2 regions of the Neobacillus pocheonensis genome follow, and region 1 is predicted to be linked to the other one. Evidence: a T-box and tRNA genes for the amino acid it is inferred to sense, from the RefSeq annotation. Region 1 holds a T-box; the other holds one or more tRNA genes.
What was found. A T-box is a leader RNA that pairs with one kind of tRNA and senses whether it is charged. The one in region 1 lies ahead of leuS (leucine--tRNA ligase), so its partner is inferred to be a tRNA-Leu.

Region 1 (7,699 bases):
TTTTACCCATTTTGGAATAAGCGGACCTGCAGTACTAAGGTGCAGTCAGTTTGTCGTGAAGGCTATGAAAAAATGGAACCTAAAAGAGGTCACAATGAGCCTAGATGTTCTTCCAGACAAAAAGGAGGAAGAACTTTTTCAGGAAATCGTGAAATTAGTAAAAGAAGAGCCAAAGAAAAGTATTAAAAACACCTTAAAAGGGCTTCTTCCTGAGCGTTATCTCCTATTCCTATTAGAACAGAACGGAATTGATGCTTCGGAGCAGGGTGGTACGATATCCAATGAAAAATTCCGAGGTTTTGCTAAAAGCTGCAAACAATTCCAGTTCAAAGTAAATGGCACTCTTCCTTTGGAAAAAGCATTCGTGACGGGCGGCGGGGTTTCAGTTAAAGAAATCGAGCCTCAAACCATGGGCTCGAAGTTCATGAATGGCCTCTATTTTTGCGGAGAAATTTTAGATATTCATGGGTACACAGGAGGATACAATATCACTTCTGCCCTTGTAACCGGGAGATTGGCTGGAACCAACGCGGCCCTTGATGCAAAAAAGGCCTGATTTATATTATCAGGCCTTGAATATGATCATAGCTGAAAAGCAATAAATTTGTTCTTCTTCTTCATCTTCCGTCATCGCTGCCACATTATATTTAATATCTAATAGACTCTTTTCATCCAACCCTCTTAAGAAATGATTCATTTCCTTTTCTAGGTCTTTTTCGTGCTCCCTATCAAACAATTTGACCTGTATCACGGTACTCTCCCTTTCTTTTTTCTACCATTATCGCCATTTTTCTGAATTTTTAAAATAAATCTCTTGAAAAAGTTAAGTTTATTTTAAGTTTGAGCTTGTAAATTACTTTTAAGAAAGATGATTTTAGTATGAAAGGAGCATTAATTATGGATAAAAAACAAAAAATCTCTTGGGGAGTCAGCTTTGGCAGCTTGGCATTAGTTGCTGGAATGGTTTCTTATCTAGGTTTATCCAATGGAAATACATCGAATAACCAAGTAACATTCAATCGCGGACAAACTTCAAATAATAATACTAATCAGCAGGCACAGGATAATTTTAATAACGGGAACATGCAGGGACCTGATCAAGGCTTTGATAATTCTAGCGGCAATGATGGTTCATGGGGAGGAGATAGTCAGTTCAATCAAAACGATCAAGGCTCTGTTGATAATGGCAGTAGTAATAATGATCAATTCAGCAATAGCAATGGGCAGGATCAATTCTCAAATAGCGGCGGCCATGGATTTGGACATCATGGAGGATTTGATACAACAACAGGTGGAACCTGATGTACAATGGGATAAGTTCAACTGTGAAAGCTGGGAATCTGACCCATTGAAACGGTCTATGGGACAATTTCAACTAGTAAAACAAAAAACTGTCTCATAGAAGCAGTCTATAGGACAAATTCAACTAGTAAAACCGAAAAACTGTCTCATAGAAACCCTCTATGGGACAATTTCAACTAGTAAAACCGAAAAACTGTCTCATAGAAACCCTCTATGAGACAATTTCAACTAGATAAACAAAAAACTGTCTCATAGAAACCCTCTATGAGACAATTTCAACTAGATAAACAAAAAACTGTCCCATAGAAGCATCTATGGGACCAAACTCCGCAAGAAGAAATTTGATTTTACAATTGATGGTGACTTTTTGGTTATTTTGTTTCACCCGTCCAGTTTAGCATTCCGCCAACCATGTTGCGGACTTTATAGCCCTGATCCTGCAGGTAATGGCAAACATTTCCGCTGCGGCCGCTTGAACGGCAGATAAAGATATATTCTTTATCTTTGTCAAAATAATCGAGGTTAGCTGGAATGTCACCCATGCGAATATGTTTTGCCCCTGGAATCATCCCTCCAGCAACTTCTTCATCTTCCCTAACATCTACTAGCTCAAGTTTTTCCCCCGCCTCGAGCTTCTTTTGCAGTTCTTCTGGTGTAATTGTTTGAATTTCTTCCATCCCACTCATCCTTTCGGAAAAACGTCCTCCTACTAGAGGAGGATGTTCTATTTTGTTAGTTTGCTACAATATTAACTAGTTTACCCGGAACGGTAATCACTTTGCGCACGGTTTTGCCTTCGATTTGTTCCTTGACGCGGTCATCTTCCATCGCGATTCCTTCTAATGCCTCTTTGCTGGCATCAGTTGGTACCATAAGCTTCGTTTTTACCTTACCGTTTACTTGGATAACAATTTCGACTTCCTCATCCACAAGCTTTGCTTCATCATATGCAGGCCATGCTTCGTAAGAAATCGTCTCACTATGTCCAAGCTTTTCCCAAAGCTCTTCAGCGATATGCGGACTAACAGGTGCAAGCATTTTAACAAATCCGTCAACGTAATGCTTAGGTAATACTGTTGCTTTATAAGCTTCGTTAATGAATACCATCATTTGAGAAATAGCGGTATTGAATCTCAAGCCTTCATAATCCTCGGTAACCTTTTTCACCGTTTGGTGGTAGACCTTATCTAGATTTGGATCTTCATCATTTGGCTGGATTTTCGGACTTAATTCGCCGTTTTCCTCAACAAACAATCTCCAAATTCGATCAAGGAAGCGGCGTGAACCATCCAGACCATTTGTCGACCAAGCAATCGATGCATCAAGCGGTCCCATAAACATTTCATACAGGCGTAGCGTATCAGCTCCATGGCTGTCAATAATATCATCAGGATTTACTACATTCCCTTTTGACTTACTCATCTTTTCATTGCCTTCGCCTAAAATCATTCCTTGGTTGAACAGCTTTTGGAATGGTTCTTTTGTCGGTACCACACCGATATCATATAAGAATTTATGCCAGAAGCGTGCATATAGCAAATGAAGCACCGCATGCTCAGCACCACCAATATAAATATCGACTGGCAGCCAATGATTTAATTTTTCTTGTGATGCAAGTGCCTGATCATTTTTTGGATCAATATAGCGTAAATAATACCAGCAACTGCCTGCCCATTGCGGCATGGTATTCGTTTCACGGCGGCCTTTTTTGCCTGTTTTTGGATCGACAACATTTACCCAATCGGATATATTGGCAAGTGGTGATTCACCTGTGCCAGATGGTTTGATATCCTTCGTTTTTGGTAAGGTTAATGGAAGCTGGTCTTCCGGTACAGCCGAGCTTGTGCCATCTTCCCAATGGATGATTGGAATCGGCTCGCCCCAGTAACGCTGACGGCTAAATAACCAATCACGTAAACGGAAGGTTACCTTTTTGGTACCGATGCCTTTTTCCTCTAACCAAGAAATCATTTTTGAAATCGCTTCTTCTTTATTTAAACCATTTAAGAAATCGGAATTAATATGTTCGCCATCACCGGTATAGGCTTCTTTTTCGATATCTCCGCCAGCAACAACAGCTTTAATTGGCAGACCGAATTCTGAGGCAAATTCATAGTCGCGCTCATCGTGAGCCGGGACAGCCATAATGGCACCTGTTCCATAGCTGACAAGGACATAATCAGCAATCCAGATAGGCATTTTTTCCCCATTTGCCGGATTGATAGCATACGCACCAGTAAACACACCTGTTTTTTCTTTAGCAAGGTCGGTACGCTCTAAATCGCTTTTCATTTTAACCTTATCTAAATAAGCATCAACGGCCGCGCGCTGCTCCACAGTTGTAATGGTATCAACAAATGCATGCTCTGGAGCCAATACTGCGTAGGTGGCACCGAATAATGTATCCGGGCGAGTTGTGAACACTGTGAAGGTTTCGTCATGACCATCAATGGCAAAAGTTACTTCGGCTCCTTCTGAACGGCCAATCCAATTGCGCTGCATTTCTTTTAAGCTTTCTGGCCAATCAAGCTCTTCTAAATCTTCAAGCAACCGATCGCCGTATGCAGTAATTTTTAGCATCCATTGCTTCATTGGGCGGCGTTCAACTGGATGTCCCCCGCGTTCGCTCTTACCATCGATAACCTCTTCATTTGCAAGTACGGTTCCAAGTGCTGGGCACCAGTTCACGGCTACTTCATCGATATAGGCGAGGCCTTTTTCCCAAAGCTTTAAGAAAATCCATTGCGTCCACTTATAGTATTCAGGATCGGTTGTATTTACTTCACGGTCCCAATCGTATGAGAAACCTAATGCTTTGATTTGTCTGCGGAAGGTATTGATATTCTTCTCGGTGAATTCTGCCGGGTCGTTACCAGTATCTAAAGCATATTGTTCTGCCGGTAGTCCGAATGCGTCCCATCCCATTGGATGAAGAACGTTATATCCCTGCATCCGCTTCATGCGTGAAAGGATATCGGTTGCTGTGTAGCCCTCAGGGTGTCCTACATGGAGCCCGGCCCCTGATGGATATGGAAACATATCTAAAGCGTAGAATTTTCGTTTATCATATTCTTCGCTTGTTTTAAATGTTTTTTCTTCTTCCCATTTCTTTTGCCACTTTTTTTCGATTTGTTGATGATCGAAACTCATACTCTGTTCCTCCTTAAAATAAAAGCGGAAGCGCCTTAACCAGCCCCGACAAGCATAAGTCGAGCCGGCGGAAAGGTTGCTTTTTAACCTTTTCGACGGATTGGCTTAGACCAAAGAGGGGCTAGGCGCTGTAGCTAGATAAAAAAAATAAAAAAACCTCTCATCCCAAAAAGGGACGAGAGGATTGTGTATGTATCTTCCCGCGGTACCACCCACATTAGTGTTATAAAACACTCGCTTCATTCTCCTTAACGCGGTAAACGGCAAACATTACTTTAAATTCATGCTTGCAACTCATAGGCGAGTTCATGATGTATCCGGTTGACTTTCACCAGCCGTCAACTCTCTAGTTCGGATATGGATCATTACTACTCCTAGTCACTGTTTTTTCAATATAAAGTATTACGGTTATTGTATTAAATTTCCCAACAATATGCAAGTAACCCAGCTGCCTATTTTCATGATTGACAATTACATGTTGCTTTAAACCTAAGTTTCACCCTCCACCCCACGTGGACAAAACACTAAATTTGTCCACGGACGGTGCCTGTCACCCTTATGCTACGATCGTATAGAAGTGTTGTTACGATGGAAATTAAGAATAAAGCAATTAATACGGTAAATAATGCAGACATACTATATAAATCTACTAGCATTCCTCCCAAGAGAGGTCCAATCATTCTTCCTCCGGTTGCGGTGCTGTTGACGATTCCTTGGTAAAAGCCCTCTCGGCCCTTCGGTGCTAGACTGAATGCGACTGTCGGAACAGCAGGCCAGATGAACATTTCACCAATTGTTAAGATAATCATCGCAACGAGAAACCCTGGAAAGGCGCTGGCATTGCCTGCAACAATAAATGACACAATGAAAATGCCAATACCAATAAGGATTTGCAGCTTTAATGAAGAAGAGAGATATTTCAGTACTCCATTTAAAAGCGGCTGGCCTAGTACGATAATTGCTCCATTAATGGTCCATAAAAAGCTATATTGTGTGAGCGAAATGTTGATTTCCTGCGTATATGAGGCGATCGTCGTCGTCCACTGGACATACGCTACCCAGCAAAGTAAATAGCCTAAACATAGAATTAGTAATGCTTGTAGGTTGGCTTTTACTTTAACACCCTTTGCTGATTCTCCGTTATTTTCCTGCTTTGTCGAATCAATTAATATTCCTTTATAGCCGAAAACGGCAATAAGCATGAAGATGACATACATGATCATATTGGCAAGGAAGATCAGTTGAAACGAGTAATCTGCCACCAATCCTCCAAGTGCAGCTCCCACTGCTACACCCAGGTTTTGTGCGACATAAAGAGCATTAAATGCCTTTCTCCCGCCTTCCTTCCAAACCGATCCTGCCATTGCATACATCGATGGAAAAATGATTCCTGTTCCAATGCCAACTATCGTAAGAAAAATAACATACTCTGGCCAACCATGCCAGAAGGTTAATCCGATAAGGGCTGTGAGTGAAATGGAGATACCTAGAAGAACAGATTTATAGCCGCCGATTTTATCAAATAAATGACCGCCGTATAAATTTCCGATTACGTTTGCTCCTGCATTTAGCATCAGAACAATGCCTGCAACCGATAAAGATTTTCCTAAATGATCGTGAATATAGATAGTGTTTAAAGGCCATAAAAAAGAAGAGCCGATTACATTCACTGCCATCCCGATAATTAAGAGCCATAAGGCACGTGGCATGAAAAACGCTCCTTTGTAATAAAATATTTCGACACCCTAGGTAATTTTAGATGTTTTCCTGACTGAGTGCAATCTTTTTCTCCGTTGACACCTTGCCAATATTTTGACAAAATAATACAAGAAAACACTGTCTCTACAAAAGAAACAGTGTTTTCGAAACTCATTTTATTCTCAGGCTCTTTCCCAAACTTCTTATTCCTTCTTGGCGGGACGAATAAGAACATCAATGGAAAGGGTCTATTTTTTTACTGGTGTTGCCGGTACTACTGGAGCCTGCGCTGGGAAATAGGCATTTACAGCCTTGTCCTTTTTCTTTTCATTCACTTTTTCATCTAAGACTGCTTTTTTCACTTTATCAATTTCCTTATCAAGCTCTTCCATATTGACGCCTTTTTTCACTAACTCTTCTGTTGCTAGGCGGATGGCTTTGTTGGATTGCTCAATGGAAATCCTTAGCGAATCCATCGATCCTTGTGGGTTGTGGAAGCCTGCAGAGTTTTCTGCGGCAACGATATCCCAATACCATTGGCCCTGACGTACATATTCCTGTACTTGCTTAATTTTATCTTTACTTACACCAGACGTAATCATTTTGTTTACATAGTAGTGTGAAGTCGTTGATACGTTTTGTGCATCATGTAACGCACTTACGTTTGCTTCTTGAATTTCTAGGACACGATCTTTTAGTTTATCTAAATCGCGGTCACCATGGCACTGTCCGCAAGAAGTTTGCATGGTCTTAAGAGGTGAAGTCCACCAGTGTGAGGTGATTTTTCTTTTTCCATCGACACGCTCATATGGCATATGACAATCGGCGCAAGAAACGTCCGCTTTACCATGCGTACCTGACATATGGGTTTCATATTCTGGGTGCTGCGATTTTAGCATTGGTGTTCCGGAAATATTGCTAATCCAGTCTTTTTCAAAACCATTTTGTTTGGCAATCGTATTGTAGTATTCATACATATCTTCTGGCTTGAAGCCTTTTGTCCAAGGGAATGTAACTTCGCTGTTTTTAGCAGAAAAATAATACTCAACATGGCACTGACCGCAAACATAGCTGCGCATTTCATTCTTCGTTGGATTGGAAACGTCCACACCTTGTGCTTTTAGTGCTTTAAAGAAGCTTGGCCGTGTTACCCGTAAATCCATTGTTTTCGGATCATGGCAGTCAGAACAGCCAATTGGCGAATGGCCCATGGCTTCCCCTTTTGGCCAAATTTCTTTGTTAAAATTTGCTCCCCAATAGTGGTCACCCATTTCTTCAATCATTTTTGGCACGGCGGTAGATTTACATGTGTAACAAGAACCCACAGATTTATCGGTAATCCGTTTAATACTGCGAATATCTTCGAGCGCATAAGTATGGCCGCGTTCTTCATTGTACTCCGTCGCAAACCCATAGCCGTTGAAAAGGATTGGCAACAGCGGCTCTTTATCTGCTCCATATTTGCTGACTTTTAAAGAACCTCCATAGGTAGTGTCTTCCATTTTTTCATTTTTCTTATAGCTGTTATACTGAAGCGGGAATAATTTTT
Region 2 (7,699 bases), on a different contig from region 1:
CGGTTAAGACACCGCCCTTTCACGGCGGTAACACGGGTTCGAATCCCGTAGGGGTCACCAAATAACTTTCATAAATTTGGAGGATTAGCTCAGCTGGGAGAGCATCTGCCTTACAAGCAGAGGGTCGGCGGTTCGATCCCGTCATCCTCCACCATAATTCATAAAATATTTTAATCGTCGCGGGGTGGAGCAGTCCGGTAGCTCGTCGGGCTCATAACCCGAAGGTCGCAGGTTCAAATCCTGTCCCCGCAATACGGTCTGGTAGTTCAGTTGGTTAGAATGCCTGCCTGTCACGCAGGAGGTCGCGGGTTCGAGTCCCGTCCAGACCGCCATTTTAAATGGAAATGGCTCAATAGAATTTATTAATATGGCTCAGTAGCTCAGTCGGTAGAGCAGATTGCTTACATCATCGATTAAGCTTCAGAGGCAATCTGCGAGAAAGAACGAGAGTTCTTTTGAGCAAAGGCCTTACCTCATATTAATTGTAGGAAATTGATTTAATATGGCTCAGTAGCTCAGTCGGTAGAGCAAAGGACTGAAAATCCTTGTGTCGGCGGTTCGATTCCGTCCTGAGCCACCATTTGATTCTATATTGCTGGCACCATAAATTGTATTGTGTATATTATATGTGGAGGGGTAGCGAAGTGGCTAAACGCGGCGGACTGTAAATCCGCTCCCTCCGGGTTCGGCGGTTCGAATCCGTCCCCCTCCACCATTTATAGGGGTATAGTTTAAAGGTAGAACGAAGGTCTCCAAAACCTTTGGTGTGGGTTCAATTCCTACTACCCCTGCCAATTATATTGTGGCGATTGTGGCGAAGTGGTTAACGCACCTGATTGTGGTTCAGGCATTCGTGGGTTCGATTCCCATCAGTCGCCCCATAATATTTTCAATAAAAATATTTCTAATTTGTTTTAACATTGGGCTATAGCCAAGCGGTAAGGCATCGCACTTTGACTGCGACATGCGTTGGTTCAAATCCAGCTAGCCCAGCCATTTTCGCGGAAGTAGTTCAGTGGTAGAACACCACCTTGCCAAGGTGGGGGTCGCGGGTTCGAATCCCGTCTTCCGCTCCAATAATTATATGGCGGCATAGCCAAGTGGTAAGGCAGAGGTCTGCAAAACCTTTACCACCGGTTCGAATCCGGTTGCCGCCTCCATAATTTTTATGTTTAGTTTAGTTTAGAACAGGTTATTATATTTAGCCGGGGTGGCGGAACTGGCAGACGCACAGGACTTAAAATCCTGCGGTAGGTGACTACCGTACCGGTTCGATTCCGGTCCTCGGCATTAGCTTTATTAAAACAATTTCATTACGCCGGTGTGGCGGAATTGGCAGACGCGCACGACTCAAAATCGTGTTCCTCTGGAGTGTCGGTTCGACCCCGACCACCGGTATCACAAAAACGTTTCTCATTTTTATGAGAAGCGTTTTTTATTTTGGATTGTATCTAAATTTCAAAAGTAATTGACAATTTTTTATCCCTCTTTTATATTCAGGTTAAGTTTATTAATGTTTAAGAGAAAACGAGACTCACACAATGTTCTTTATAATGAGCAAATGCGGGAGTTTTTTTCTATAATAAACACTCGTATAAAGGATGGGTGCCATGAAATCATTTACCTTTAAATCAGATGATGGTGTTGAAATTTTTACGAGAAAATGGGATTCAGAAAGTAAAACAAGGCCAAATGCAATTATTCAAATTGCTCATGGAATGGCCGAGCATATAGAGCGTTATGATAATTTTGCAAACGAATTAGTTTCCCATAACTTCATTGTATATGGCAATGATCATCGTGGACATGGAATAACTGCTCAATTAAATAATTGCAGCGGCTATTTTGCAGATGAGCAGGGATTTGAAAAAGTAGTACGCGATATGCATCTACTCACCACCAGAATAGAAAAAGAATATCCCGATGTCCCAATTATTTTATTTGGGCATAGTATGGGTTCATTTTTATCAAGACGGTATATTCAGTTATATGGGGATAATCTAGCTGGTGTAATATTGAGTGGGACTGGTGGTAATCCTGGAATCATGGGGAAAATCGGCCAGCTAATTGCTGCAAGGGAAATGAGAAAGAAGGGACCTCAGACACCTAGCTCACTGTTAAATAATTTGACGTTTGGAAGTTATAATAAAGGTTTCAAACCCACCCGTACAGAATTTGATTGGTTAAGTAGGGAAGACCGAGAAGTTGATAAGTATATTGAGGATCCTATGTGTGGTGGAATATTCACTTCAGGTTTCTTTAATGATTTACTTACAGGAATTGAATCCATTAATAAACCAGAAAACCTTAAGATGATTCCTACTAAATTACCAATCTTCTTAATTTCTGGCAGGGAAGATCCTGTTGGAAGTAATGCCAAAGGTGTTTTGAAAACATTTAAGGCATATCAACAGGCAGGAATTGAAGATGTAACTTATCAGTTGTATGAAGGTGCTCGTCATGAGATATTGAATGAAACGAATAAAGAAGATGTTTATGCTGATATTATCAATTGGATTGGGAGACATGTTTGAGTACAGCACCGGGCACTCTGAGCCATTGATAGTGCCCGGAGGATTACTTTTTAGTAAGTCCTGGGCACTATGAACGCATGTTGTTTCCCATAAATTATGTTTTTCTATTTTATTCGACAAAAACTGCAGATATCACTTGACTTTATGAAGAATTGGGTTTAATATTATAAAAGTCAACACGATATTTAAATCTTGTATATAAATGCGGGTGTAGTTTAGTGGTAAAACCTCAGCCTTCCAAGCTGATGTTGTGAGTTCGATTCTCATCACCCGCTCCATACATATTAACTAACGCAGTGTACCGTTTCAATGGAGAACGATGCATTGCGTTTTTTTATTATCAACCCAAAACTCGAAACGTACCTTCTCCGCCGTGTATTTGAATAAACATATTCATTAACGATTCCGTCAGTCTATTAGCATTTTCCAAATCTGTTGATGGTCTCAAATAAATAATTTGAAGAGCATTTTTGGTATCTAAGGTTACTGGTGTTCTTACAGAATCAACGAAAGGACTCCCAAACGGTCCAATCAAATCAGATGCTATTATAAGCCGGTCCAATGAATTAGAGCGACCATTTAATCCAATGTACTCCTGGCCCTCCACACCTACCCGAACCTCCACAGGTCCTTCCAAACAATCCAGATCGTAAATACCGATAGGAACTTGATATTGTAACGAGAAAAAATTATTAATATCAATTGCACTTTGAACAGATGAAAGATAATTTTGCTTTTGAATCCTCTTGAAAAGAGCCTCCGCAGAAGGACGGTACCGATTTGGATCCTTGCCAAGCTTTTTAAAAATAGAACGCCATTCTTTAATGCCGGGAAAATCCGTTACCGTTTTATCCTCTAATTCAAAAAATATAGACTCCTGAAACATCTGGAGTCGTCCCTTAAGCATTTGTGGTGAATCACCAACCGTAATCCCCTTATATTCGATAACGCCTAATTTAAAATTAGGAATCTCCATGAAAAGGTCTGATGAAACTTGAATTTCCAACATTCCCACCTCCAAAAATCATTGAAAATAGTTTATCATAAAGTGATGTCCTAACAATAATTAAACGACCTCTAAAATAGATCAATATTCGGGAAGGGTGGGGAAAAAAGTGGAGATTAACAAATTGAAAGAGGAACTTATTGCTTACAGTAAAGAAATCGGTATTGATAAAATCGGTTTTACTAGCGCTGACCCATTCACTGAGTTGAAAAATCGACTAACAAAACAACAAGAACTTGGATACCAATCTGGTTTTGAAGAGCCTGATATTGAGAAACGAGTTAATCCATCTAATCTTCTGGAAGAACCTAGATCCATTATTTCGATTGCCCTCGCATATCCTTCCAAAATGAATGAACGGGTTGAAAGTAAAAAGGGAGAAAGAAGAGGGATTTTTAGCAGGGCTTCATGGGGCCTGGATTATCATCATATTCTCAAAGACAGGCTCCAAAAGCTGGAAGAGTTTATTTTATCAAAGGTACCGGAAGCTCGTTTAAAATCAATGGTCGATACAGGCGAGCTCTCAGATCGTGCGGTTGCAGAAAGAGCAGGAATTGGCTGGAGCGGGAAAAACTGCGCCATTATCACCCCTGAATTTGGCTCCTATGTTTATTTAGGTGAAATGATTACCAGCATCCCATTTGTGCCAGATACACCAATAGAAGATCAATGTGGGACCTGCACAAAATGTTTGGAAGCCTGCCCAACAGGTGCATTGATCCAGGGAGGGCAAATTAATGCACAACGTTGTATTTCATTTTTAACGCAAACAAAAGGAATTATTCCAGATGAGTTTAGAGAAAAGATTGGAAATCGCATTTATGGCTGTGACTCCTGCCAAACAGCTTGTCCTCATAATAAGGGAAAAAACTTTCATTTTCATAAAGAAATGGAGCCAGACCTTGAGATTGCAAAACCATTATTAAGACCGATATTAAAATTAAGTAACCGTGAATTTAAAAATCAGTTTGGTTCTGTAGCAGGATCGTGGAGAGGGAAAAAGCCAATTCAACGGAATGCCATTATCGCTCTTGCCCATTTTAAGGATGAAACGGCAGTCCCCGATTTAATTACCATTTTAGAAAATGAACCAAGCGCTGCAATAAAAGGGACGACAGCCTGGGCACTTGGTAAAATTGGCGGTGAAACCGCAAATGCAGCATTGAAAAAGGCAAAAGAGCAGGAAACCGACATAGAAGTGCAAATTGAGATTGAAAAAGGATTAAGCTTTAAAAATTGATCTATCGGAGCGGCCAAAGGGTTTCGCTCTTTTTTTTCATCTTCTTTCATATGTATGAAAGGAAAGGGGTGAAGAAAATGCGTGAAATTCTTCAGGAACTATTTGAAAAAAGGGCACAGCAATTTGTTGCGAACCATAGAAGTCCTAAGGATTATTTTTCAAAAGCAGAGAGGAAACTAGAATCATTAGCAAAAAGGTCTGCAGAAATCGTGAAAGTGAAGGCAGCTGGAAGGATTATCGAAAAAACGAATGAAGAGGAATTCCAATCTATAAGATACAATGCACATTATCAATATTTAATTAAACAAAAAGGCAATCTTTACATGGAGGAAGAAGTTGAAGAAAGATTAGCCAAATTTTATAAGGAAACATTAATAATGGATGGGGAGATAAAGCCTGTAGAAAATGGATCCCTACATGTGGGGGATTCTCAGCCTTTCATTGCTGATAACCATGACCGCTTAAGTTTTCAATATAACCGCTTAAAAGCAATTCAATATGCTGAACGCTGGTGGAATAGCTATAATCCTGCCTATAAAAAGTTTGAAAATGATTGTACGAATTTTATCTCCCAATGTCTCCATGTAGGCGGAGCGCCTATGAGAGGCTACCCGAGCCGTGGTGCTGGATGGTGGATGCAAAATCATAACTGGAGTTTTAGTTGGGCCATTGCTAACTCATTAAGATTGTATTTATCTAACTCAACAATCGGTTTAAGGGCAAAGCAAGTTAGTAGTCCTGACCAATTGGTATTAGGAGATGTAATTTGCTATGATTTTGAAGGGGATGGCAGGTTCAACCACAATACGATTATCACGGCTAAGGATGCAAATGGAATGCCGTTAGTTAATGCACACACGTACAATAGCCGAATGAGATATTGGGCATATGAGGATTCTTCAGCCTATACACCGAATATTAAATATAAGTTTTACCATATCCTCGATTGAGGCACTAATGTTGAAAGCAGTCAACATAGTGGTATAATTTTTTATAGAGTTATTTATCTGAGGTGAAATTCGTGTCCATACATGTAGTACTATATCAACCACAAATCCCATCTAATACAGGAAATATTGCCAGAACTTGTGCAGGAACCGATACCAATTTACATTTGATTCGGCCACTCGGCTTTTCAACAGATGATAAGATGTTAAAAAGAGCGGGCTTGGATTATTGGGAGCATGTAAATATTGTATATTATGATTCATTAGAGGAGTTTTACGAAAAAAATGCTGGCGGGGAATTTTTCTACCTAACAAAATTTGGACAAAAGCCGCATAGTAGTTTTGATTACAGCAATCCAGAGAAAGATTATTATTTTATCTTTGGGCGTGAAACGACGGGTCTTCCAAAGGACGTTATTGAAAAAAATAAAGAGGTTAGTTTAAGGATTCCAATGAATGAAAACATTCGCTCACTAAACCTCTCCAATACAGCAGCAATACTAATTTATGAAGCACTGCGCCAGCAAGACTATGCCCATTTAAAGTAAACAAAGGAGGCCTATTATTAGGGACCTCCTTTCGTTTATAGAAAGGAACAAAGATATGAACAACGTTATTGAAACCATTCTTAATCATCGCTCACTCCGGCACTTTGAGGACAAGCCTTTAACTAACGAGCAAATCAGGACAATTGTATCGTGTGCCCAATCAGCATCAACCTCAAGCTTTATTCAAGCTTACTCAATCATTGGTGTAAAGGATAAGGAGAAGAAAAGAAAGTTAGCTGAACTAGCAGGCAACCAAGAATATGTAGAGAAAAACGGACATTTTTTTGTTTTTTGTGCAGACCTGTTTCGCCATACCCTTATTGGAGAAAAAGAACAAAAAGATGTGAGCCTATCGATTGAAAGTACGGAGAAATTTATGGTTTCTCTCATCGATGCTTCGCTAGCAGCACAAAATGCCGCTATTGCTGCGGAATCTCTGGGACTAGGAATTTGTTACATAGGTGGTATTCGCAATCAGCTGGAAGAGGTTCAAAAGGTATTAAAAACACCAGAGCGTGTAATTCCTTTGTTTGGACTAGCTGTTGGATATCCCACAAAACAGACAGACCGAAAACCAAGGCTTCCGTTTGAACATATTTACCATGAGGACGAATATGAACAAGATCCAGAAATTTATGACCGTCAGCTTGAAGAATATGATGATCTGATTTCTAACTACTATAATCAAAGAACAGGCGGAAAAAGAAGAGACCGCTGGACAGAGCAGATGGGCAAAATGCTTGAAAAACAAAATAGAATGTATATGAAGGAGTTTATTCAAAAGAATAAATTGGACTTACGATGAAAAAAGGGCTGCTAGAAAAATTAGCAGCCCTTTTGTATGGAAGGATTAATTTATTTTGTTCCTGGTTTGTCATTATATCCTGCAGTGAAGATTGCTGCTAAAAATACAACAAAAACTAAAATTACGATGAAAGTGTTCATGTTATGTATTGCCCCCTTCGTCATACATTTTATCATTTTTAATTCATATAGCTTTATTATAGCCTAACTTTTAAAAATGAAAAGTGCAATATTCCTTTTATCGAAACAAAAAAGATAGACAGTATCTCATCTTGGGTACGCATGTTCAATAGACAACGTGCATAGAGTATATTAATCGTCTCTGATTAAGCTACAGGGGGAGGGCCTTATGGATATTTTAAAAAAAATCGAGATGTATCGAGAAGAAGAGGAAAAACTGCGTTGGGAAGGATCATTCGCTGATTATCTATTGATGTTGAAGGAAAAGCCATGGGTAGCACAATCTGCACATTCTCGAGTTTATAATATGATTAAGGATGCAGGAATTGAAGAAGAAAAAGGGACGAAGAAGTACAATTTCTTTAGTAATCAATTATTTGGCTTAGAAGAAGCATTAGAGCGACTTGTTGAAGAATACTTCCACCCAGCCGCCAAAAGGC

Region 2: it encodes a tRNA-Leu, which carries the amino acid that the T-box ahead of leuS (leucine--tRNA ligase) is inferred to sense. The anticodon was not compared.

The regions. Positions count from the first base shown of each region.
Region 1 covers NZ_JBCNAD010000006.1:53,335-61,033, forward strand. The annotation lists gene ABES02_RS02480 (NAD(P)/FAD-dependent oxidoreductase) at 1-556, shown strand, start outside; gene ABES02_RS02485 (sporulation protein Cse60) at 566-751, opposite strand; gene ABES02_RS02490 (hypothetical protein) at 898-1,302, shown strand; gene ABES02_RS02495 (rhodanese-like domain-containing protein) at 1,674-1,979, opposite strand; gene leuS (leucine--tRNA ligase) at 2,035-4,452, opposite strand; T-box leader at 4,621-4,843, opposite strand; gene ABES02_RS02505 (MDR family MFS transporter) at 4,977-6,161, opposite strand; gene ABES02_RS02510 (ammonia-forming cytochrome c nitrite reductase subunit c552) at 6,399-7,699, opposite strand, start outside.
Region 2 covers NZ_JBCNAD010000012.1:499-8,197, forward strand. The annotation lists tRNA gene ABES02_RS06630 (tRNA-Glu) at 1-60, shown strand, start outside; tRNA gene ABES02_RS06635 (tRNA-Val) at 79-154, shown strand; tRNA gene ABES02_RS06640 (tRNA-Met) at 179-252, shown strand; tRNA gene ABES02_RS06645 (tRNA-Asp) at 256-332, shown strand; tRNA gene ABES02_RS06650 (tRNA-Phe) at 505-580, shown strand; tRNA gene ABES02_RS06655 (tRNA-Tyr) at 631-715, shown strand; tRNA gene ABES02_RS06660 (tRNA-Trp) at 721-794, shown strand; tRNA gene ABES02_RS06665 (tRNA-His) at 806-881, shown strand; tRNA gene ABES02_RS06670 (tRNA-Gln) at 922-996, shown strand; tRNA gene ABES02_RS06675 (tRNA-Gly) at 1,002-1,076, shown strand; tRNA gene ABES02_RS06680 (tRNA-Cys) at 1,087-1,160, shown strand; tRNA gene ABES02_RS06685 (tRNA-Leu) at 1,205-1,290, shown strand; tRNA gene ABES02_RS06690 (tRNA-Leu) at 1,318-1,398, shown strand; gene ABES02_RS06695 (lysophospholipase) at 1,611-2,534, shown strand; tRNA gene ABES02_RS06700 (tRNA-Gly) at 2,739-2,812, shown strand; gene ABES02_RS06705 (B3/B4 domain-containing protein) at 2,875-3,540, opposite strand; gene queG (tRNA epoxyqueuosine(34) reductase QueG) at 3,650-4,780, shown strand; gene ABES02_RS06715 (amidase domain-containing protein) at 4,858-5,730, shown strand; gene trmL (tRNA (uridine(34)/cytosine(34)/5-carboxymethylaminomethyluridine(34)-2'-O)-methyltransferase TrmL) at 5,802-6,275, shown strand; gene nfsA (oxygen-insensitive NADPH nitroreductase) at 6,331-7,080, shown strand; gene ABES02_RS06730 (PrkA family serine protein kinase) at 7,429-7,699, shown strand, end outside.